2 regions of the Myceligenerans crystallogenes genome follow, and region 2 is predicted to be linked to the other one. Evidence: predicted binding sites of a transcription regulator. Region 2 holds the regulator's gene; the other holds the start of a gene.

Region 1 (11,779 bases), on a different contig from region 2:
CAACCGCAGTTCCAGCCCGCCGCCTGGGAGCAGGACTACGCGGCCGCGCCGTCGTACGCGGGCTGGGACCCGGCCGCCGCGGCGGCCGCCCGGGCCGAGCGCCGCAAGAAGCTCGGGCTGTTCGGCCTGGCCGCCGCCGGGGTCGTCGCGATCGTCGTCGTGCTGTCGATCCTCGGGAACCTCCAGGTCCAGAAGGGCTGGGAGCCCGTGCCCGCCGACATCGCGGCGGCGCGGGACGTGAACTCCGTCCAGCTCGTGCTCGGCTCGTGCATGGACAAGATCCCGCTCGACGGCGAGGTCGACACCGTGCGCGCGGTCCCGTGCGGCGACCCCCACGAGGCCCAGGTCGTGGGGCGCACCGACTTCGGCGAGGACGCACTCTGGCCCGGCCCGGCCGTCGCCGGCCAGGAGGTCGCACGGGTCTGCGGCGGCAAGCAGCTCAGCGGGAAGATCCGCGGCACCGACCAGGCCAAGCGCCTCCGCTACCTCGTCTGGACCCCGACCGAGCGGTCCTGGGGCGACGGCGACCGCGTAGGCCTCTGCGTCGCGGCCAGCGACACAGCCCTCACCGCAAGCCTCCTCGACTGATTCTGCGCGCCGGCCGCCAGACCATTCACATTACCGAGCGATATCGTCAGCTTTTGTGACGGGTCCCGTCGTGACGGACAGGCCGGCGGCGTCCGGGAGGCGGTCGATCGTGACCGTGTCGCCGTCCGTGACCTCGCCCGCGAGCAGGCGCTTGGCGAGCTTGTCGCCGATCTCGCGCTGGATCAGGCGGCGTAGCGGGCGGGCGCCGTAGGCCGGGTCGTAGCCTTCCAGGGCCAGCCACTCACGGGCGGCCGGGGTGACCTCGACCGTGATGCGGCGGTCGGAGAGGCGCTTGGCCAGGGCTTCGACCTGCAGGTTCACGATGTGGCCCAGCTCGTCGAGGGAGAGCGCGTCGAAGATGACGACGTCGTCCAGGCGGTTGAGGAACTCCGGCTTGAAGGCCACTCGCACCGCCTGCATCACCGAGTCGCGCTTCTGCTGCTCGTCGAGCATCGGGTCGACGAGGAACTGCGAGCCGAGGTTCGACGTCAGGACCAGGATCGTGGACCGGAAGTCCACGGTGCGGCCCTGGCCGTCGGTGAGACGGCCGTCGTCGAGCACCTGGAGCAGGATGTCGAAGACCTCGGGGTGAGCCTTCTCCACCTCGTCGAGCAGCACCACGGAGTAGGGACGACGCCGGACGGCCTCGGTGAGCTGGCCGCCCTCCTCGTAGCCGACGTACCCCGGAGGCGCGCCGACGAGCCGGGCCACCGCGTGCTTCTCCGAGTACTCCGACATGTCGATGCGCACCATGGCGCGCTCGTCGTCGAACAGGAAATCGGCGAGGGACTTGGCCAGCTCGGTCTTGCCCACGCCGGTGGGGCCCAGGAACAGGAACGACCCCGTGGGCCGGTCCGGGTCGGCGACCCCGGCCCGCGCGCGGCGGACGGCGTCGGACACCGTGCGGACCGCGGAGGCCTGACCGATGAGCCGCGCCCCGATGACCTCCTCCATGTGCAGGAGCTTCTCCTGCTCGCCCTGGAGCAGGCGTCCCGCCGGGATGCCGGTCCAGGCGGAGACGACCTCGGCGATCTCGTCGGCCGAGACCTTGTCGGCGACGAGCGGGGGTTGTTCGGCTGCCGCCTGCTCCTCGGAGCCCTCGGCGGCCTCCGCGTCGGCGATCTGCTGCTCCACGACGGGCATCTCCCCGAACCGCAGCCGGCCGGCGTCCTCGTAGCGGCCCTCGCGCTCGGCGCGGTCGGCGTCCGTGCGCAGCTGGTCGAGCCGCGCGCGCAGGTCACCGACCAGGTTCCGGCCGCTCTTCTCGGCCTCCCAGCGGGCGGTGAGCGACGCGAGCGCCTCGCGCTTGTCGGCGAGGTCGGCGCGGAGCTTGCCGAGGCGGTCGCGGGAGGCGGCGTCCTCGCTCTCCGACAGGACGACCTCCTCCATCTCCAGCCGCGTCACCGCGCGCTGCAGCTCGTCGATCTCCACCGGCGACGAGTCGAGCTCCATCCGCAGGCGCGAGGCGGCCTCGTCGACCAGGTCGATCGCCTTGTCGGGCAGCTGGCGGCCCGTGATGTAGCGGTCCGAGAGCGCGGCCGCCGCGACGAGTGCGTTGTCGGCGATGGTCACCTTGTGGTGCGCCTCGTAGCGCTCCTTGAGGCCGCGCAGGATCGCGACCGTGTCCTCGACGGACGGCTCGCCCACGAACACCTGCTGGAACCTGCGCTCCAGCGCCGGGTCCTTCTCGACGTGCTCGCGGAACTCGTCGAGCGTCGTCGCGCCCACCATGCGCAGCTCGCCGCGGGCGAGCATGGGCTTGAGCATGTTGCCCGCGTCCATGGCGCCCTCGCCGCCGGCCCCGGCGCCCACGACGGTGTGCAGCTCGTCGATGAAGGTCACCACCTCGCCGTCGGACGCGGTGATCTCCTCCAGGACCGCCTTGAGCCGCTCCTCGAACTCGCCGCGGTACTTCGCGCCGGCGACCATGCTCGCCAGGTCCAGCGCGACCAGGCGCTTGCCCTTGAGCGACTCGGGGACGTCGCCGTCGACGATGCGCTGCGCGAGCCCTTCGACGACGGCGGTCTTGCCGACGCCGGGTTCACCGATGAGCACGGGGTTGTTCTTGGTGCGGCGGCTGAGCACCTGGATCACGCGGCGGATCTCGGAGTCGCGGCCGATCACCGGGTCGAGCGCGCCGTCGCGGGCGCGTTCGGTGAGGTCGGTGCCGTACTGCTCCAGCGCCTTGTACGTGCCCTCCGGGTTGGGGCTGGTGACGCGGCCCGAACCGCGCACGGCGGGAAGGGCGGAACGCAGGGCGTCGGCGTTCGCCCCGGCCTCGGCGAGGATCTGCGCGGCGGGCGACCGGCCCGCGGCCAGGCCGATGAGCAGGTGCTCGGTGGAGATGTACTCGTCGCCGAGCGCCTGGGCCTCCTTGCCCGCGAGGTCGAGCACCGTGGCCATGGGCCGGCTGGCCCCCGGCTGCGCCGTGCTGTCCCCGCTGACCTGCGGCAGCGCGACGAGCGCGGCGCGCGTCTTCTGCCCGACGGCGCCGGTGTCCGCCCCGACCGCCTCCAGCAGGCCGGCAGCGACCCCACCCTGCTGCGCGATCAGCGCGCCCAGCAGGTGCACCGGTTCGATCAGCGGGTTCCCCGCGGCCGACGCCGTCCGCAGGGCGTCACCAATCGCCTCCTGTGACCTGGTCGTGAACTTGCTGTCCATCAGTCCTCCGTCCGCCAATCGCGGGTCCGTCCACATGCCCGGGACGACGCCGTCGGCGCCGCACCGGATCCAACTATCTCAAAGTTGAGTCTATTCCGCTCAACTTCGGAAGTGCCAGCTCGGATCGAACCCTTGGGCGGAGCCGCCGGGTGCGGCACACTGGCCGGGTGATCCGTCCCGGAACCGTCCGCCGCCCGCTCGCCGCCGCGATCGCGGCAACGCTCGCGATCGTGCTGTCCGGATGCGTGCGGCTGGGCGTGGAGCTGGAGCTGCGGCCCGACGACGTCGCCCGGCCGAGCGTGGTCGTCGCCGTCGAGGACGGCGTCCTCGAGGCCACCGGCCAGGCGGCCGGCGACTTCATCGACCAGCTGGTCGGGAAGAACGATCCCGCCGACGGTGCCAGGGACATCGAGACCTACGCCCAGGACGGGTACACCGGCGAGCGGTACGTCTACGAGGTCCAGGACATCGACAGGGTCGGCAAGGCCGTCGGCCAGTTGGTGAACGTGGTCCGGGAGGGCGACGAGTACGTCGTCTCCGGCGTCCTCGACCTCAGCGAGAAGGCGCTGGGCCTCCGCGGCCAGGGCTCGCTCGACGACCTGAGCGTCACCGTCGACATCACCTTCCCGGGGCCCGTCACCGAGTCGAACGGCGCGATCAGCGGCCGGAAGGTCCACTGGGAACCGCCCCTCGGCGGCGACTACGAGATCCACGCCCGCGGCTCCGCCGTCGACCTGTCGGCCCCGAAGCCCTCACCGACGCCGGCCGCCGCGGCCACCGGTGATGCGGGCGCGGCCGACGCGCCGTCGTCGGTCCCGGAATGGCTGATCCCCGTGATCGGCGGTGGCGGCCTCCTCATCCTTCTCCTGCTCGGCATCGTCGTCTGGCAGGCCCTCCGCGTCCGCCGCCGCAACGACGCACCCCAGGTCGCACGGCCGCCCTACCCGCAGCCTCCGGCCGCGCCGTATCCCCGGCAGCACACCCCCTACCAGGACCCCCACCGCCCACCCAGCATCCCGCCGCGCCGGTGAGGCGCTGCGCGCCCACGTCATAGGATCAACGGACCACCGTCCCCCAGCAGCGATGGAGCCGCCCGATGAGTTCGTGGTCTCCCGATGTCCTCGGCGATGGTTTCGAGGCCCGGCCGGTCAATGCGCCCGATGACGATCGCGTCGTCACCGTCGTGCGGCACGTGCCCTCCACGACGGCGGACGGCTCGGGCCAGGACGGCGCCGCCAAGCCCGCTGTGCTCTACGTGCACGGCTTCGTGGACTACTTCTTCCAGACCCACGTCGCCGAGCACATCGTCACGGCCGGTCACCCGTTCTACGCCGTCGACCTGTACGGGTACGGCAGGTCGGTGCGCGACGGCGAGGACCGGACCGCGGTCCCGCTGCTGCAGGAGCATTCCGCCGATCTCGACGCCGCGCTGCGGGTGCTGCGCGACGAGGGCCACGAGCGGGTCGTCCTGCTCGCCCACTCGATGGGCGGGCTGCTGTCCTCGCTCTGGGTCGCGGCCCACCCGGGCGCCGTCGTCGGCCTGATGCTGAACTCCCCGTGGTTCGGCCTGAACCGCGGCTGGTTCGACCGGGTCGTCTCGACGCGCCTGGTCTACGGAATCGCGCCGGCCCTGCCCCGGGCCAAGGTCAACGCGCTGGGCGGCGACTACGCCACCGCGATGCACCGCCACCACGAGGGCGAGTGGGACTTCGACCTGCGCTGGAAGCCGGACAGCGCGTTCCCGGTCCGCGCCGCCTGGTTCGCCTCGATCCGCCGCGCGCAGGCGAAGCTCGCCCGCGGCCTGTCGATCGACGTCCCGGTCCTGGTGACGACCTCCGACGCGACCTCACCGGGCCGCACCCGCGAGGAGCACCTCACCACGGACACGGTGCTGAACGTCCGGCACATGTGGGACCTGGCCCCGGCACTCGGCGAGAACGTCCAGGTCGAGATCATCCCCGGCGGCGCCCACGACCTGGCCCTGTCCCCACCCACGGCCCGCAAGCACTACCTGAAGACGATCACCACCTGGCTAGACGCCACTTTCTGACGGTTCCGATGCGGTCGGCAGATCGAGCGCCGCGGTCGGCCCGTTGTCGAGAAGTCGGCAGCCCGAGGGGCCGACCGCACTGACAAGCGGCCGACCGCTCGACAGGGGGCCGATGTCAGCGGAGGTCTCGGAGGTACGCGGCGGTGCCTCCCGAGGCCGCCGTGCGGCGTTCGTCCAGGGTGGCGATGATCAGCAGGACCAGGGCCGCCGGGACCAGGGTGAGGATCCAGGGGAGCGGGGAAACCCCGACGCCCAGCTTCGCGAAGACCACCACGACCTCGACCCCCAGCGTGACCACGCCCAGCCAGAACGGCGCCGAGAGCCGCAGCCGCGATCCGGCGAGCACCGCCATCAGCGCCACGAACACGACCGCCGAGGCGCGGATCGTCAACGGGTCCGTCGCCGTGGAGAGCACGGACGGGCCCACGAGCGCGAGCACGCCCAGCGCGAGGGTCGGCCAGGAGCCCGCGAAGCCCACCGGCCATCGCCCGAGCCGCGGCCGTTCGTCCGACGACGCCGTCCCGCCCTGCGCGCCGCGCATCGCGATCCACCCCGCCGCGATCAGCGCGATCCCGAGCGGCGCCGAGAACGCCTCCACGCGCAGCTCACGCGGCGACCAGGCCGCGATCGCGATCAGCGTGGCGCACACCCAGACCACCCACGGGGCCGCGCCCGTCGCGCGCCCGGCGACCAGCCGCCGCACGCCCAGTACCAGCAGCGCGAGCAGCGCCAGCTCGAGCACGAACAGCGTGATCACGGCGCCCCAGGCGGGCTCCATGTGCCAGAGCGCCGCGAGCGTCCCCACCACCAGCGCGGGCACGAACCCGTACCCGCGCAGCAGTTCGGTCAGACGCGGCCCGGCGATCGGCCGCAGCAGGCGGACGCACAGCGTCAGCACGACGACGACGGCCGCCGCCCACCCGAGCCCGACGACGAACGACACCTCCGTCGCCCCCGGGATCCCGACGGGCACGTAGGGCTGAGCGACCCCTTCGGCCGTGGCGGCCGCCGCGTCGCGCAGCTCGTCCGTACGGTACGACGCCGTCTCGAGCAGCTCCGCGCTCCGGAAACCCCGGTCGTTCGGCCACGCCCACGGCGCGGGCGCCACGCGCCACGACTCGATCACGCCCGCCACCGAGGCGAAGGCGGCGAACCCGGCCAGCGAACCCCCGACCAGCCTCGGCAACCCCCCGCGCACGCCCAGGAACCCGGCCACGAGCGCCGCGGCCGCGAACCCGACCAGCGCCCAGGCCCGCCAGTCCCCCGGCTCGGTCCGCGTCAGGTACACCACGAAGCTCGGCACGAACACGAGCGCCCCGCCGGCGACGGCCAGCGCGAGCATGTTCCGCACGGCCCGCTCCCGGCCGGCCCCGCCCGGCACCGACCTGCGCAGGCGCCACGCCATGACCAGGCCGACGACGCCCGCGACCACCGCCGGCGGGAACGTGTACGCCTCGACCAGGCCGACGCCGCGCGAGCCGAGCGCGGTCCACAGGGCCGCCAGGCCCAGCGCCCACACCAGGATCCACAGCCGCCTGCGCCCGGGTTCGCGCGCGACGAGCGCGGCGCCGACGGCGAGGACGAGCAGGACGGCGACGGCGATGTCGGGCCCGGCCGCCTCGCGCGTGTAGGCGAGGTAGACGGTGATCGCGCCGGTCAGGAGGGCCGAGCGCTCCAGCTGGGCGCGGATGGAGCCGGGGAGGCCCGGGCCGCCGTCGGGCACGCGCGTCGCGATGCGTTCCGCGATCCGCGCGGCGGCGGCCGCGACGGCCGACACGAACGTCGCGGCGACCGGGAGCACGAACGGCGAGCCGGACAGGTCGTACAGTTCGGCGATCTCGCCGCCGGCGCTCGTGACCATGACGCCCGAGGTGGGCAGCAGCAGGAACGCCGCGGCCGCCCGGACCGCGACCGGGAGCCCGAGGCGCGCGGTGAGCAGCAGCACCAGTTCGAGGCAGAGCATCGCCCCGGCCGCGCCCACCGACCACCAGCTGCGCTCGAACACGACCGTGCCGACGCCCGCCACGAACGGCGCCGCCGTGATACCGAGCACCACGTACCACTCGCCGCGCGACGTGCGGGTGCTGAGGGTCACCACGATCGTCACGAGCGAGGCGACGGCGGAGACCGTGCAGATCGCGGCGACCAGCGACAGGTCCAACCAGCCCAGCACCGCACCCAGCGCCAGCAGCGGGTAGACGTAGCCGACGCCGACCAGCAGGGGGTGGAGCGGCCGCCGCGCCGTCCCGCGCAACGCCAGCACGAGCCCGCAGACGACGAGCGCGCCGCCCGCGGCGGTGGTCCGGGAGATCCAGGAGGACGTCGCCAGCAGGGCGATCACCACGATCGCGCCGATGATCGCGGCGTGGCGGGCGAGGCGGCGCTCGGCGCCGGACACGGGGCGGCCGCCGATCACGCGCAGGCCGTTCGCCGCACCGGCGAGCGCGCGGCCGGCCTCCTGGACGGCGTCGACGACGGGACGCAGGCGCGGCCAGGCGGTGGCGCGGTCCGCCGTGGCGGCGACCAGAAGAACGCCGGTCACGGCGAGCGCGATCAGTGTGATGACCGGCGGCAACGCCGGATGCATCGCGGCGCCGGCCACCGCGCCGAGCGCGAGGAACGGCGCGGCGAACCGCTCGGCGCGCCGGATCCCCTCGCCGGGGGCGAGCCGCGCGGCGAGGAGGGTCACGGCGGCGAGCGCGGCGACGCCGAGCGTCGCCCAGCCGGTAGGGGCCGCGCCGAGGACGACGGGGCCGACGACGTCGCCGGGCAGGAACCAGTCGGCACGCGGCGCGAGGGCGGCGGCCCGCACGAGTTCCGTCACGCGGGTGATGCCGAGGCCCGCGGCGGGAAGGGCCGCGAGGACCGCCACGATCCAGCCGCTGATCAGCAGGTCGTCGCGGGTGCGCACGGCGAGGGCGCCGCGGACGGATCCGAGGCCGGCCCCGCGCAGCAGCCGGGGCGCGGTGGCGACGGCGAGCAGGATCCAGGCGCAGGCCGCGCCGAGCGGGGCCCAGCCGACGGCGTCGTCACCGCTGGTCAGCCCGGACGCGACGCCCGCCGCGACGGCGAGAGCCCCGCCGGCGACCGACCAGTGCCGGTGGTGCGTGAGGCGGCGCAGCACCGCGGTGACCGCGGCGATGAGGGCGATCAGGACGGCCGTGCCGCCCATGCCGGGGAGCCAGCGGGGCTGCGCCACGTCGATCGACAGGGCGCCGGCCGCGAGCAGCGTCAGGACGGCGACGACGTCGGCGACCGCGTGCTCGGGCGCGAGCCTGCTGCCGAGACGCGTCCCGGAGACGGCGACGGCCGCGCGGGGGAGCAGCGTCAGGAGCGCGGCGGCCAGGCAGGCGACGGCGGGCCACCAGGAGCCGGGTCCGTCCGGCAGCGCCGCGAGCACGAGGAACGGGAGCACCGGAGCGGCGGACACCGCGGCCGACATCCACGACCGGACGCGCAGCAGGTGGCCGGCGATCGCACCGAAGGTCAGGACGGCCGCCCACAGGAGGGTCAGCCGGACCTCGGCGTCCGGAAGATCCTGGGGCTGTGCGGCGGAGTAGTCGTACACGGTCGACGTGATCACGGCCGCGAGGAGCGCGAGCGGCAGGCCGGCTCCACGCACGGACTGCAGGAACGCCAGCTCGAGGAAGAACCCGTGCCGGTCCTGGCCCAGCCGTCGCGCCAGCGGCGCGAGGGCTGCCCGCGCCGCCCAGCCCAGCACCGCGACCAGGACGAACGCGAGCGTCCAGGCCCAGGGGAACCAGCCGGCGGCGAGGTTCCGGGTCGTCGCGGTGACCACGACGAGGACCGGGAGCACAGGCAGCACGACGAGGCCCGCCGTGATCCACGAGCGGACGCGCAGGGCCGTTCCCGCCAGCAGGCCGACGACGACGACCGCCGCCCACAGCAGGGTGATCGCGCCCTCGCGGGAGAACACGATCGCCACCTGGCCGAGGTGCGCCACCGACTCCGCCGCGAGGAGCGAGACCCCCAGCGCGGCAGGCAACGCCGCGCCCCGCACGACCCGCAGCACCGCCGCCTCCGGCGCGAACGGCAGCCCGAGCCGGTCCCCCAGCCGCCGTGCCGCAGGCCGCAGGCCGCGCATCCCGGCCAGCGCGGCGAAGGCGACGAGGACCAGCGCCGCCACCCACCACCACGCCGACCACACCGAGGGCCCGGGCACGTCGAGCCGCGCGACCACCAGGACCGGGATCACCGGCGCGGCGAGGACGCCGGCCGAGACCCAGGAGCGGACGCGAAGTCCCAGCCCGGCGCCCAGCGCGGCGACGGTGACGACGCACCACGACGCCGTCGTCGTCCATCCGTCCAGGGGGTCCGCGCCCCACCACGACACCGCGGACCATGAGGCGCCGAGGGCGAGCGGGAAGCTCGCCCCGCGAGCGACGCGCAGCAGGCGGGACTCCACGTCCGGCGCCGGGCCGAACTGGTCGCCGAGACGTCGTGCGACGCCGGGCAGCGCCGCGCGTGCGGCGTGCGCGGCGAACGCGGTGACGGCGAAGGCGAGCGTCCAGCACCAGGTGGCCCAGCTCGCGGCGGCGGAGGCGGTCGAGGCCGACAGCTCGGCCGCCACCAGGGCGGGAACGACCGGGACCGCGAGGAGGCCCGTGGTGATCCACGAGCGCACCCGCAGCAGGAGGCCGCCCGCGACGCCGACGGCCACGACGCCGCTCCACAGGATCGCCGTCGCGCCCCAGCGGCTCACGCCGGGAAGATCCGCGGCGAAGAGCGTCACGAGCAACGCGACCGGCACCGCGGCGGCGCGCGCCACCCGCAGCAGCTGCCCCTCCGTGGTGAACGGCCCGCCGAGCTGGTCGCCGAGCCGCCGCGCCAGGCGCGGCAGTGCCCGCAAGCCGACGTGCGCGACGGCCGCGACCAGCACGAACGCGAGGGTCCACCACCATGCGGCCCACGAGGTGAGCGCGCTCGCCTCGAGGAACAACCGCGACGACGACCAGACCGCACCCGGGATCCCCGCGACCACGAGCACGGGCGCGACCGGCGCCGCCACCACGGCCGTGGACGCCCAGGACCGCACCCGCAGCAGGTACCCGCCCGCGCCCGCCGCCAGGACGATCGCGCTCCAGAGCACCGCCGTCGCCCCCCAGCGGTTCAGGCCGGGCAGCTCGGTGGGCAGCAGCGCGATCACCAGGGCGAGCGGCAGGCCCGCGGCCCGCACCACCCGCAGTACCCGGCGCTCCGGACGGAAGCGCGCGCCGAGGCGGCGCGACGTCGCCGGCAGCAGCCGCAGCTCCACCCAGGCCAGCCCCGCGACGGCGGAGCACGCGAACGCCCACCACCAGGAGGTCCACGCCGACGCCGGGGTCCCGATCACCGCGGAGAACGGCACCACGAGCGCGGCCGCCAGCCCCGCCGACACCCAGGACCGCACCTCCAGCCGGTGCCCGACGACGACGAACAGCGGCGCCAGCCCGGCGAGGACGACGGCCCGGGCCATCGCCGGTTCCAGCCCGTCGAGGAGTCCCGCCTGCATCGCGAGCTCGACGTCGACCCAGCACAGCACCGCCGCCAGGCCCGCGACGGCCTCGGACGTCGTCCGCAGCCCGGCACGGCGCAGCAGCGCGGCGACCGTCGCGGCGGCGACCGTGACGAGCCCCGTGACGACCGCGCGCAACGCCAGGTTGTCGCCGAACGTGAAGAACACGAACACGACCGCCGCGACGGCGAGGAGCAGCGCTCCCGCCCCGGCGAGGATCGGCTGCATCGCGATGTCCCGGCGCGGGGCCGCGGGCTTCGCCCGCGACGCGGGCGGCATCGGGGGATCCGTGCGGGGCCCCGGCGCAGGGGCCGCCGGCGCCGGGCCAGGTCCCGGGGCCGACGACGCCGGGCCGGATCCCGGGGCCGCCGGCTCCTGCGAGCCGAGCTGGGCGGCGATCGCGGCCGCGGCCTTCAGACCGGCCGGGACGGGCGCTTGCTCCGCGGGCGCCGCGGGGGCCTCGTCGATGAGCGACGACGACGGCTGGTGGGCCGCGGCCGCGCCTGAGGCGGGTGCGGGTTCCGCCTGTCCGGTACGCGCCTCCGGGCGATCGGGGGCCCCGGTGCCGGGAGCGCCTGCTGTGGGGACGCGACCGCCCGCCGTGGGGACGCGGGAGATGACGTCGTCCCTGCCGGAGCCGGCCGGGGGGACGGCCGGCGCGGGATGCACCTTCCGGGCCTGGTCCTCACGCATCCGGGCGATCACCTCGCCCCGCTCGCGCAGCAGGCTGGCGGCGTCGAGCGACAACCGGTGCACCTCGTGCGCGCGCTCGGCCCGCAGGTCGAGCCCGCACCGGTCGCACGCGGGGCGCGCGAGGTCCGCGCCGCAGGCCGGGCACCTCCGCGTGTCGACCAGGCGGCGTGCGAGGTCGCCCCAGGGCCCCCAGTTGTCGGTCATGCGGTTCACCCTGGCGGACGCTGACTCAACATCAGGGAGGTTTTGTCCGGCTCCGCCCCGAACCTTCC
Region 2 (11,779 bases):
GCGACGAGCACCAACATCTCGATGCAGTACCTGTCGATGAGCGAGAACGGCCCCATCCACCTGGACGAGAAGCTCACGCGGGCGCAGTTCCAGCAGATGACCCAGGACCTCATCGACCGCACCAAGGAGCCGTTCCACGCGGTCATCCGCGACGCGGGCATCTCCGTGGCGGACATCGACCACATCGTGCTCGTGGGCGGCTCCACCCGCATGCCCGCGGTGACCGAGGTCGTCAAGGAGCTCACGGGCGGGAAGGACCCCAACAAGGGCGTCAACCCGGACGAGGTCGTGGCCGTGGGTGCCGCGCTGCAGGCCGGCGTCATCTCGGGTGACCGCAAGGACGTCCTGCTCATCGACGTGACCCCGCTCTCGCTCGGCATCGAGACCAAGGGCGGCGTCATGACGCGGCTCATCGAGCGCAACACCGCGATCCCGACCAAGCGCAGCGAGGTCTTCTCCACCGCGGACGACAACCAGCCGTCCGTGGCGATCCAGGTGTTCCAGGGCGAGCGCGAGTTCACCCGCGACAACAAGCCGCTGGGCGTGTTCGAGCTCACCGGGATCGCCCCGGCCCCGCGCGGCGTGCCGCAGATCGAGGTCACGTTCGACATCGACGCCAACGGCATCGTGCACGTGTCCGCGAAGGACCGCGGCACGGGCATGGAGCAGTCGATGAAGATCACCGGCGGATCGGCCCTCCCCAAGGACGACATCGACCGCATGGTCAAGGACGCCGAGGCGCACGCCGAGGAGGACAAGAAGCGGCGCGAGGACGCGGACACCCGAAACCAGGCCGAGGCCTTCGCGTACTCGATGGAGAAGCAGATCGCGGACAACCGTGACAAGCTCCCGGCGGACGTCGTGTCCGAGGTCGAGGCGGACGTCGCCGCGGTGAAGACCGCCCTGGAGGGCGAGGACGCCGCCGCCGTGAAGTCCGCCTACGAGAAGCTCGGGGCCTCCTCCCAGAAGATCGGCCAGGCGCTGTACGCGGCGGCCGAGTCCGAGGGCGGCCAGCCGGGCGCCGACGGCGCCCCGGCCGGTGGCGCGCCGAAGCCCGCGGCCGACGAGGACGTCGTCGACGCCGAGATCGTGGACGACGAGGCCGACAAGGACAAGAAGTGAGCGACCAGACGCCGCAGGCCTCGCCCGAGCCCGAGGGCTCGGGCGGGCGCCCCTTCGAGTTCCGGGACAAGCGCAAGGTCGACCCCGAGGCGGGCACGCCGCGCACGCCCGCGGCCGGTGCCGCGGGTGCAGCGGGCGGCGACTCCGCCGGCGGCGCCGCGGGTACGCCGGGGCCCGAGGCACCGGATGCCGCCGCGGGTGCTGGTGCGGGTGCTGGTGCGGCGGACGCCGCGGGCGCCGACCCGCTGGAGGCGCTCGACTTCGAGCCGTCCGGTGAGGCGTCCGACGACGCCGCGGTGCTCGCCGCCAAGGCGGAGGCCGCGGAGCACCTCGACGCGCTGCAGCGCGAGCGGGCCAGCTTCACGAACTACCGGAACCGCGCGATCCGCGACCAGGAGGCCGCGCGCAAGCAGGGCGTCCAGGACGTCCTCGCGGCGCTGCTTCCCGTGCTCGACGACGTCGAGCGGGCCAAGCAGCACGGCGAGCTCAGCGGCCCCATGGCCGCCATCGCCGAGAAGCTGGACCAGTCGCTCGCCAAGTTCGGCGTGGAGCGGTTCGGCCGGGTGGGCGAGGAGTTCGACCCGCAGGTGCACGACGCCCTGATGCACAACACCGACGCCGAGGCCACGAGCACGACGGTGAACCTCGTCGTCGAGCCGGGGTACAAGATCGGTGAGAAGGTCGTCCGCGCGGCCCGCGTCGGCGTCGTCGGCCCGGAGTGACGCAGGTGGCGGGCGCGGGCGGCCGGGGCCGCCCGCGCCCGCCGGAGGAGAGTGAGGTGCCGTGACCGGTCAGGACTGGATGGAGAAGGACTTCTACGCCGTGCTCGGCGTCCCCAAGGACGCCGACGACGCGACGATCAAGAAGGCCTACCGGAAGCTGGCCCGGACGCACCACCCGGACCAGAACCAGGGTGACGAGGCGGCCGAGGCCAGGTTCAAGGCCATCGGCGAGGCGTACGCGGTGCTCTCGGACGCCGAGCAGCGCCGGCAGTACGACGCGATCCGTGCCATGGCCGGCGGCGCGCGCTTCTCGGCGGGTCCGGGCGGCGGCAGCGCGAACGGCTTCGAGGACATCCTCGGGGCCATGTTCGGCGGGGGTGGCGCGGGCGCCGCGGGCGGCCCGCGCGTGCGGTACTCGCAGGGCCGGCCCGGCGGCCCGGGCGCCGCGGGCTTCGAGGACATCCTGGGCGGCATGTTCGGCGGCGCCGCGGGCGGCCCGGCCGGGTTCCGCGCGGCGGAGCGGGGCGCGGACGTCAGCGCCGCGACCACCCTGCCGTTCCGCACCGCGCTCGAGGGCGCGACGGTGGAACTCACCGTCGACGGCCGCAAGCTCACCGCGCGGATCCCCGCCGGGGTCAACGACGGCCAGAAGGTCCGCCTGCGCGGCAAGGGCCGTCCGGGTCCCGGCGGCGGCCAGCCGGGCGATCTCCTGGTCACCGTCCGGGTCGCCGAGCACCCGGTGTTCCGGCTCGACGGCGCGAACGTCCGGCTCACCCTGCCGGTGACCTTCCCGGAGGCGACGCTCGGCGCGACGGTCGAGGTCCCGACGCCGTCGGGCGAGACGGTGAAGCTGAAGCTGCCGGCGGGCACCGCGTCGGGCAAGGTGCTGCGCGCCAAGGGCCGCGGGGTGCAGACTCCGAGGAGCACGGGAGACCTGCTCGTCACGGTCCAGGTCGTCGTGCCGCAGAACCTCGGCAAGAAGGCGCGTGCCGCGCTCGACGAGTTCGTGGCGGCGAGCGACGGCACGGACCCCCGGGCTGATCTCACGGAGCGTGCCAAGGAATAGGAGACCCCATGGCGGCCGACGACGCGCCCGTCCTCACCGTGTCCCAGGCGGCCGAGCTCGCCGGGATGCATCCCCAGACCCTGCGTCAGTACGACAGGCTCGGGCTCGTCGTCGCGCGCCGCACCCGGGGCCGGGGCCGCCGCTACTCGCAGCGCGACGTCGCCCGCCTCCTGCAGGTCCAGGAACTCGCCCAGGTCGAGGGCATCAACCTCGCGGGCATCAAGCGCATCCTCGACCTCGAGGCCCACGTCTCCCAGCTGGAGACCAAGCTCGAGCAGGCCCTGATCCAGCTCCAGCAGAGCGGCCGCGTCTTCGCCGCCGGCCCGACGGGCGACGTCGTCGTCGTGCCTCGCGGGCAGCGCGTCCGGCGCGAGGAGGTCATCATCGAGGCCGGCGCCCTCAACCACGCCGAGGCCTCCCGTCGTGCCAGGTCATCCGGCGCCCTCGTGCTCTGGCGCCCCCAGCGCCGGCCGCAACGCTGATTTTCCCCATGCAATTCTTTCGTAAATAGAATTCCCGGACGTGACCCACGGCGCCGTTCAGGCAAGCCTTTCCTGCCTATCGCGGGGGGTAATTCTGGAATATGTTTGTCGGGTCACCAAGGAACACCGGGGCCGGCCCGGGAGCACCCTTCGGACCAGGGAGACGAGCATGAGCACGCTGATGGAGATGCCCGAGGTCGCCGAATGCTCGGTGGAGGGCTGCGGTTACAACCACGACCACGGCTGTCACGCCGGCGCGGTCACGATCGCCGGCCACGCCGGCGACGCGGCCTGCGCCACGTTCATCCCGCTGAGCACCAAGGGCGGCCTGGAGAAGGTCGTCGCGCACGTCGGCGCCTGCCAGCGCGGCGAGTGCGCGCACAACGACCACCTGGAGTGCACGGCAGGCTCCATCCGCGTCGGCCCGGGCCCCCAGGACCCGGCCCACGCGGACTGCCTCACCTTTCAGGCCCACTGACCGGACGCAAGGACGGCGGCGGGCACGAGACCGTGTCCGCCGCCGTCCTTGTGCCCGTCCTTGCGTCCGCTCAGCGACTCAGGTGCGCGAGCAGCATCAACGCCGCGTCGTGCGACGACGGCAGCCGCTCCAGCCACACCCGCGTGGGCCGCCGCACCTCGGCCGTCAGCCCGAGCACCTCGGCGTTCCGCTCGACGACACGCCGGAGCGCCTGACCCAGATCCGCCGTGGCGGGCCCGCGCTCGCACAGCACCGCATAGGTGGCGTCGCTGATCGCCGCCATCGGATGCCCCTCGCCGAACACCTGGTGCAACGTGCGCCCGATCGCCGCCGACCGCGCCAGCCGCTGCCAGGTGTCGAGATCGCCGATCCCGACGTCGAGCATCAGGAGGCAGTGCGTGGTGGTCACCTCGACGCCCTCGCGCTGGGCCCCGCCGTAGGTCTCGCGCAGCCGTTCCCCGAGGTACTCCCCGGTCGGCAGCCCGGTGGCGGGGTCGTGTGCGGTGACCTGCAGCGGCACCCGTTCGTGCTCCCGTACCCAGCCGACCGCCAGCGCGCGCATCACCTTGGGCGGGACGGGAAGTCCCGCGACGCCGAAGAGCACGATCACGTCGTCGAGCGCCTCGGCGATCCCCGCGCCGACCGCCGCGCGGGCAGCACCGAGCCGCTCGGCGGGTGGCTCCGCCGGCCGTTCGTCCGCCACCGCTTCCGCGAGGGCCTCGACCGCCGGGTGATACCAGTCCCCAGGACGGATCCACACGGTCGCCAGGCTTTCGTCGCGCCAGCGTTCACGCAGGCTGCGGATGGGGTTCCGCGCCTTCTGCTGTGACTCGCTCATGATTGTTGGACCCCCACGGGGATACATCATGACGCACATTCCAGGGTGAGAGTCCACTGGTCTGCGGATTTCATCCGGAGTTTCACCCTCCCGGCTACAGGCCCCGAGGGCCTATAGTCTGATCCGGCAGGTGTGTGCGCACTGTCGCCCGGCGGTGGAAATTCGGCGGGTACGGGTCCTATGGCAGGGCACGGCGGCGAGGATGGGAATGTGACGCAAGTCGATCACGGCGCAGGGGACGCGCCCAGTGACGCCGAGTTGATTCTCCAGGTCCGATCGGGAGACCGGGAGGCGTTCGGCGCGCTCTACACCCGGCACGCGTCGGCCGCCCGGGCTCTTGCGACCAAGTACGTGACGAACCCGTCCGACGCCGACGACGTCGTCGCCGACGCGTTCAGCAAGCTCTACGAGATGCTGCGCCGCGGCCTGGGCCCGGACAGCGGCTTCCGCACGTATCTGTACACCGTGGTGCGCCACCGTGCCTACGACGTCTCACGCGGCGCGACGCGTATGCGCCCGGCGGAGGACGTCGAGATCGAGGCGGCGCTCGGCAAGGTGGCCTCCCCGGAGGACCCGACCCTGCAGGGCTTCGAGCGGTCGGTGGTCTCGCGCGCGTACTTCTCGCTCCCCGAGCGCTGGCGCGAGGTGCTCTGGTACTGCCTGGTGGACGATCTCAAGCCCGCGCAGGTCGCCCCCGTGCTGGGCCTCACTCCGAACGGGGTCTCGGCGCTGCTGTACCGCGCCAAGGACGCCCTGCGTGACGGCTACCTGCAGCAGCACCTCACCCATGCGCCGTCGGACACCTGCCGCGCCGTCAACCCGCACCTCGGCGGGTACGTGCGCGGCAGCCTGTCCCGCCGCGAGAAGGCGAAGATCGAGGCGCATCTGTCCACCTGCGGCACGTGCAGCGCACTCGTGCTCGAGCTGGCCGATGTCGCGCACGGCATGAAGTGCGTCGTGGCGCCGCTGGTGCTCGGCGCCGCGGGGCTGGCGCTCGTGGGCTCCGCGATCCCGGTCGGGGCGGGCCTCGCGGGCGCGGTGAAGGCGGCGTCGTCGGCCGCGTCGACGATCGGGGCCGGTGCGTCGTCGGGAGGCGGCGCGGCAGGCGCCGTCGGCGGTGCGTCGGCGGCCGGCGCCGCGGGCGCCGGAGCGGGGACGACGACGGCCGCGGCCGGCATGGGCGCGACGGCCGCGGCCGGGTCGACCGCGACGGCAGGAGCGACCGCGGCGGCGACCGCCGGCGCGACGGCGGGTGCCGCCGGTACCGCGGGGCTCTCGCTGGTCACCGCCGCGGGCGTGGCGGGGATGACCGCCGGCGCCACGGCCGCGGGCGTCGTCGGCGCGGGTGGCGCGGCGGCGACGACCGGCGCGATCGGCGCGGGTCTCGTCACGGTCGCCACCGTCGGTGTCGTCGCGGCTCTGCAGCTCATGGGGCCGTTCGCCCCCCAGGAGGAGCAGCCCGCGGACCAGGCGCCGGCGGCGGCCGTCCAGCGGCCCGAGCCCACGCCGGCGGTGCCGGGGGCGGAGGGCGGCGGCACCGAGGCGTCGGCACCGCCCGCGGAGGAGGACCCCGCCGACCCGACCAACCTGCTCCCGGTGGCGGGCGGCAAGCTGGGCATCGCGTTCGAGGGGGCCGGCGCGGAGCTGGAACCGCGCCGCCCGCAGAACCTCGTCCTCGAACTGGTGAACACGGGTGACACCGCGACCACCGGCACCACCGTCCGGCTGCAGCTCCCCGAGGGCATGGTGCCGGCGGCCCAGGAGGGCCCGTCCGGCGCCGCGTGGAGCCGCGGGTTCGCCGCCACCACCGCCGAGGACGCCGACGACGGGGCTGACGCCCCTGCCGCCGGCCCGCCGGAGGGCGAGGGCGACACCCCGGCGACGGAGCCCGGCCAGAACGCGCCGGGCGACGACGGCGGCACCACCGGGACGGACCCGGACGGGAACGTGCCGGCCAACGGCTCGGGACCGCGGTCCGGGGAGCCCGCGACCCCGTCGTCGTCGGCCCCGTCGAAGACCGGCGGCGTGGGCACGTTCTGCACGCCCGACGCCGCCCCCGGCACGGTGCTCTGCACCGTGGGCGCGCTCGGCGCCGGCGAGGCGCACCAGATGCAGGTCACGGTCCAGGCGTGGTCCGGCGGCAGTTACCCGATCATCGCGGAGCTGTGGGCCGACGGCGTCGAGGCCCTGTCGATCGCGCTCCCGGCACGCGAGGTCTCGCCGTTCGGCCCGGAGCTCACCGCGCTGACCGACGCGACCCAGATCGCCTCGCCCGGGACGGGTGCCCTGCCGGTGCGGGTCGGCAACACGGGTGACCAGGGCGCCGCGCCGGGCTGGTCGATGACGGTCTCCCTGCCCGAGGGCGTGCGCCCGGCGGCGGTCCAGGAGGCGCTCACCTGCACGGGCGGGGAGTCGCGCACCTGGTCGTGCGCCCCGCGGGAGTCCGTGGAACTCGCCCCGGGCGCGTGGCGCGACCTGCCGCTGGCCCTGGTCGCGGTGCCACCGGACGCCCGGGCCGCCGTGGTCCCCGCCAGCGGGACGGCGAGCGTGGCGCCGGCGGGCGCCGCGGCGACCCAGAGCGCACGCGCGCGCCTGGACGTGACGACCGCCTGGGCCGGGGCCGGCGAGGGCGCCGGCAAGGTCACGGCGGTGTGCACCGAGAAGGGCGGCCTGCGGACGGCGCGGACCGAGCTCGCCGCGACCTACGCCAACACGACGCAGTACCAGGTCGCCGTCGCCCTGGAGGCCGGCGGCGCGTCGGTCGCGCACCCGGACCTCCTCGCCCCGGGCGAGAGCGTCACGCTCCGGCGTGACGAGGGCATCCGCGTTCCGGCGGGCCCGGGGAACTGGCTGCTCACCCGCACGGTGGAGGGCGTCACCTACGAGTTCCGCGTTCCCGCGGGCAGCCACGCGGGCGCCGAGTGCTACGCCCCCGCCTGGGACTCGAAGGCGAAGGCCGCCACGGTGAACGACGGCGGCGCGGTGGGCGTGCAGGGCACGCTCGCGAACACCTCGGACGAGCCGATGACCGTCAAGATGGTGGTGAACGCGAAGGCGGGCCAGCTCGCCTCGGAGACCAAGACGGTCGAGCCGGGCGCCAGCGGGACGTTCGCGGTCGCCACCGGGCAGAAGCGCATCTCCGACGGTTCCGTCTCGTTCCAGCTCGGCCGCTGGACCCCGGACCAGGACGGCGACGAGCCGGCGAGCCCGGCCAAGCCCGCGACCTCGCCGAAGGCCGCGTACCGGGGGGCCGTCGTCGCGCCGTCGTACACCGCGGAGCGCACGATGGGCGCGGAGTGCACGTACGACGCCGGGCGTCAGGTCTCGACCGGGAGGTTCCACGTCCCGGTGGACAACACCGCCTCCACGCTGCCGGTGACGTTCCGGCTCGGCGACGCGGAGCTCCAGGTGCCGCCCGGCGAGACGGGGACGCTCACCGTGTCCGTGCCGTGGGGGACCGGAACGCTGCCGCTCGTGATCGGCGCCGGCCGCACGCTGGGCGACGTGGACGTGACGTTCGGCTCGTGCGCGCAGGTGAGCTGGCCGGAGGGCGCGGTCGAGGCGGAGGTCACCGCGCAGTGCGTGGAGGGCTACGCCCACCTCGTCGCGGACGTGCGCAACTCGGGCGACGTGGCGTGGACCGCCAGGCTGGTCCGCCCCTGGTCGGGCCGGGTCAGCGAGCCGGTGCAGGTGCCCGCGCACGGTACGACCCGGCTGGCGCTCGACGGCGCCGTCTGGCTCGACCGGGACCAGCACGTGGTGCTGAAGCTCAGCCGTCACCTCGAGGGCGCCGAGCGGACGGTCGAGAAGAGCTACGCGGTACCGCCGGTCGCCTGCGAGCCGACGACCGACTGCTCCGCCGACTCGGGGGCGACCGCCTGGATCACGGCGCTCTTCGGCGGCTGCACGCCGACGCCGTCGCCCACTCCGGCCGAGCGCGGGCAGACCACGCAGACGTCCACGGACGGACACCACCAGCACCACCACGACGCGTCGCGGCCGACGCCGTCGCCCGTCGTGTCACCGGCCCCGGCGGGTACGCCCTCGGTTCAGGCCACGCCGTAGCTCAGACCACGCCGTAGAGCCGGTCCCCGGCGTCCCCGAGGCCCGGGACGATGTACGCCTTCTCGTTGAGGCGCTCGTCGACGGCGGCGACGACGATCTCCACGTTCACCCGGTCGCCGGAGGCCTCCTCGACGACCTTCAGCCCCTCGGGCGCCGCGAGCAGGCACACGGCGGTGACCTCCCGCGCCCCGCGCTCCACGACGTAGTCGATGGCCGCGACCAGCGTGCCGCCGGTCGCGAGCATCGGGTCGAGCAGGAAGACGTGCCGTCCGGTCAGGTCGTCCGGCAGGCGGTTCGCGTACGTGACGGCCTGCAGGGTCTCCTCGTCGCGCATCATCCCGAGGAAGCCGACCTCCGCCGTGGGCAGCAGGCGGGTCATGCCGTCGAGCATGCCCAGCCCGGCGCGCAGGATCGGCACGACGAGCGGGGCCGGCGCGGCGATCCGCGCCCCGGTCATCGGCTGGATCGGCGTACGGATCTCCTTCGGCTCCGTGGCGATGCCGCGCGTGGCCTCGTAGGCGAGCAGGGTGACGAGTTCGTCCACGAGGAGCCGGAAGGTGGCGGACGGCGTGGTCTCGTCCCGCAGGACGGTGAGCTTGTGGTCCACCAGGGGGTGGTCGGCGACATGCAGGCGCATGGAGGTCACGTTACCCGCGGGCTCGTAGGCTGGGCGGCATGACCGACGGCTTTCCCGGTGTGACGCTCGCCGAGCGCACGGCCACGTGGGAGCTCGCGATGGGCGCCGCGCTCGCCGAGGCGCGCGGGGCGCTCGTGTCCGACGACGTCCCGGTGGGCGCCGTCGTCCTGGACGAGAGGGGCCGCACGATCGCCGCCGGCCGCAACGAACGCGAGGCGGCGGGCGACCCGACGGCGCACGCCGAGGTCCTGGCCCTGCGTGCCGCCGCGGCGGCACGGGGGGAGTGGCGGCTGGAGGGCTGCACCCTCGTCGTCACCCTGGAACCGTGCGTGATGTGCGCGGGCGCCCTGGTCCTGGCCCGGGTCTCCCGCCTGGTCCTGGGCGCCTGGGACCCCAAGGCGGGCGCCACGGGCTCGGTCTGGGACCTGGCCCGGGACCGCCGCTCGAACCATGAGCTGGAGGTCGTCGCGGGCATCCGCGAGGCGGAGTGCGCGGCCCTCCTGAAGGATTTCTTCGAGGCGCGCCGGCCGAGCTGACGAGCAGTTCGCGGAATCCCCTCGAAAAGGCTGGCGCCGGCCGCCGTTCGGCAGTATGGTCACTATGACCAAACAGAACTCCCGAGTCGAGGTGACCGTGTCAGGCCCCATTGCCCCCGAGAACTACGACCCCTCCGCGTACCCCCCGTTCGCCGTCACCGTGGACATCGTCATCGCCACGCTGCGTGGCGGCCGGATGCACGTGCTGCTCGTCGAGCGCGGTGCCGACCCGTACCAGGGCGCCTGGGCGCTGCCGGGCGGTTTCGTCGAGCCCGACGAGGACGCCGACACCGCCGCCAAGCGCGAGCTGATCGAGGAGACGGGGATCGGCCGCTCCACCCCGGTCCACCTGGAGCAGCTCCGCACCTACTCCGACCCGGGCCGCGACCCGCGTATGCGCGTCGTGTCGGTCGCGTACGTCGCGCTCGCCCCGGACCTGCCGGATCCGGTCGCGGGGTCGGACGCCGCCGTCGCCCGGTGGTGGGCGGTGGACGACGTCGTCGACGGCGAGATCGGCCTCGCCTTCGACCACGCCCGCATCCTGTCCGACGCCGTCGAGCGGATCCGGGCCAAGCTCGAGTACGCGACGGTCGCGACGTCGTTCCTGCCGCGCGTCTTCACGCTCGGCGAGCTGCGGGCGGTCTACACGGAGGTCTGGGGCGAGGCGCTCGACCTGCAGAACTTCCGCCGCAAGGTGCTCGCCGTACCGGGCTTCGTGGAGCCCGTGGACGAGGTTCGCACCGGTGTCCCCGGTCCGCGCGCCCAGCTCTACCGCGCGGGCGACGCGACGGAGATCGTCCCGCCCTTCCGGCGTGCGCCCCACGGGGAGGGCAGATGACGCCGGATGTCGTGCTCGCCGCCGCGACCTGGGGCGATCTCGGGACGCCGCGGACGCCGGCCGGGCTGCGGGCGCTGCGCCGCGCGCTGCACCCGGACGTCTGCGCGCACCCGCGCGCGGCCGAGGCATTCGCGCACGTCACCGGCCTGTACGAGGGCCCCGACTTCCGCCTTCGCGTCGCGACGGGCCGGCGCCACGGGCCGGGCGCCCTCCTCTGGCGTCCGGAGCCCGGCTTCGAGGACCTGGCCGACGTCGCCGACCGCGCCCACCGCGCCCTCGCCGGCGTCCGGCACCCTGGCTTCTTCTCGCGCCGGGGCGCCGTCCCGGCGGCCGCGCCCCCGGCGGCGGGCGTCGTCGTGTACGACGACGGTGACGCGTCCGCGCGCTGGTGGTTCCTCGCCGACTTCCCGCGGCTCGACGCGCGGACCACGGTGTGGGTCGCCAAGCGGCTCGCCGCGGCAACGGCGCAGGCGGCCGAGGCGGGCTGGGTGCACGGTGACGTGCACGCCGGGACGGTCGTGCTGAATCCCGCCGAGCACGGGCTGCGGCTGGACGGCTGGTGGTCCGGCGTCCGGCTGGGGGAACGCCTGGAGGTCGCCCCGACGGCGCCCACCCCGCCGCGCTGGCTCGGCGGGGCGCGGGCGGACGCGCGGCTGACGGTGGCGCAGTCGGCGGCGCTGCTTCTGGCGGCCGGGGCTCCCGCGCCGGACCTCGCGGACGTGCTGCGCCGTCATGCCGCGGATCCGGGCGACCCCGCGGACCTGCTCCGCGACGTCGACCAGGTGGCGCGCCGCCTCTACGGCCGCCCGGCCTGGCACCTGCTGCGCGAACCGGACCGCCCGCCGATCTGAGCGGGCGCCGGCGACCCGGAGCACATCTCACCCGCGAAACCCCTGGCGGCGGAGGCGTCTCCGCTGGTATGGTCAGAACGACCTTATAAAAGGTGACAGTAACGAGACAGACGGCGCCCGCGGGCGCCGTCGGGCAGCGAGAAG

The links. The regulator HspR, encoded in region 2, represses chaperone genes until heat shock. The targets are predictions, from matches to a motif close to AAGTTGAGTCNNNNNGACTCAACTT.
Region 1: the regulator HspR is predicted to act here: its motif matches at 3,331-3,355, upstream of clpB (ATP-dependent chaperone ClpB).

The regions. Positions count from the first base shown of each region.
Region 1 covers NZ_BAAANL010000004.1:430,473-442,251, reverse strand. Annotated here, with positions in the region: gene ABD208_RS12195 (septum formation family protein) at 1-588, shown strand, start outside; gene clpB (ATP-dependent chaperone ClpB) at 619-3,249, opposite strand; gene ABD208_RS12185 (LppM family (lipo)protein) at 3,417-4,280, shown strand; gene ABD208_RS12180 (alpha/beta hydrolase) at 4,346-5,299, shown strand; gene ABD208_RS12175 (hypothetical protein) at 5,415-11,711, opposite strand.
Region 2 covers NZ_BAAANL010000013.1:4,839-16,617, reverse strand. Annotated here, with positions in the region: gene dnaK (molecular chaperone DnaK) at 1-1,122, shown strand, start outside; gene grpE (nucleotide exchange factor GrpE) at 1,119-1,844, shown strand; gene ABD208_RS20180 (DnaJ C-terminal domain-containing protein) at 1,906-2,910, shown strand; gene ABD208_RS20175 (heat shock protein transcriptional repressor HspR) at 2,919-3,392, shown strand; gene ABD208_RS20170 (DUF1540 domain-containing protein) at 3,562-3,870, shown strand; gene ABD208_RS20165 (hypothetical protein) at 3,941-4,708, opposite strand; gene ABD208_RS20160 (sigma-70 family RNA polymerase sigma factor) at 4,919-8,773, shown strand; gene upp (uracil phosphoribosyltransferase) at 8,775-9,410, opposite strand; gene ABD208_RS20150 (nucleoside deaminase) at 9,509-9,946, shown strand; gene ABD208_RS20145 (NUDIX hydrolase) at 10,044-10,784, shown strand; gene ABD208_RS20140 (hypothetical protein) at 10,781-11,635, shown strand.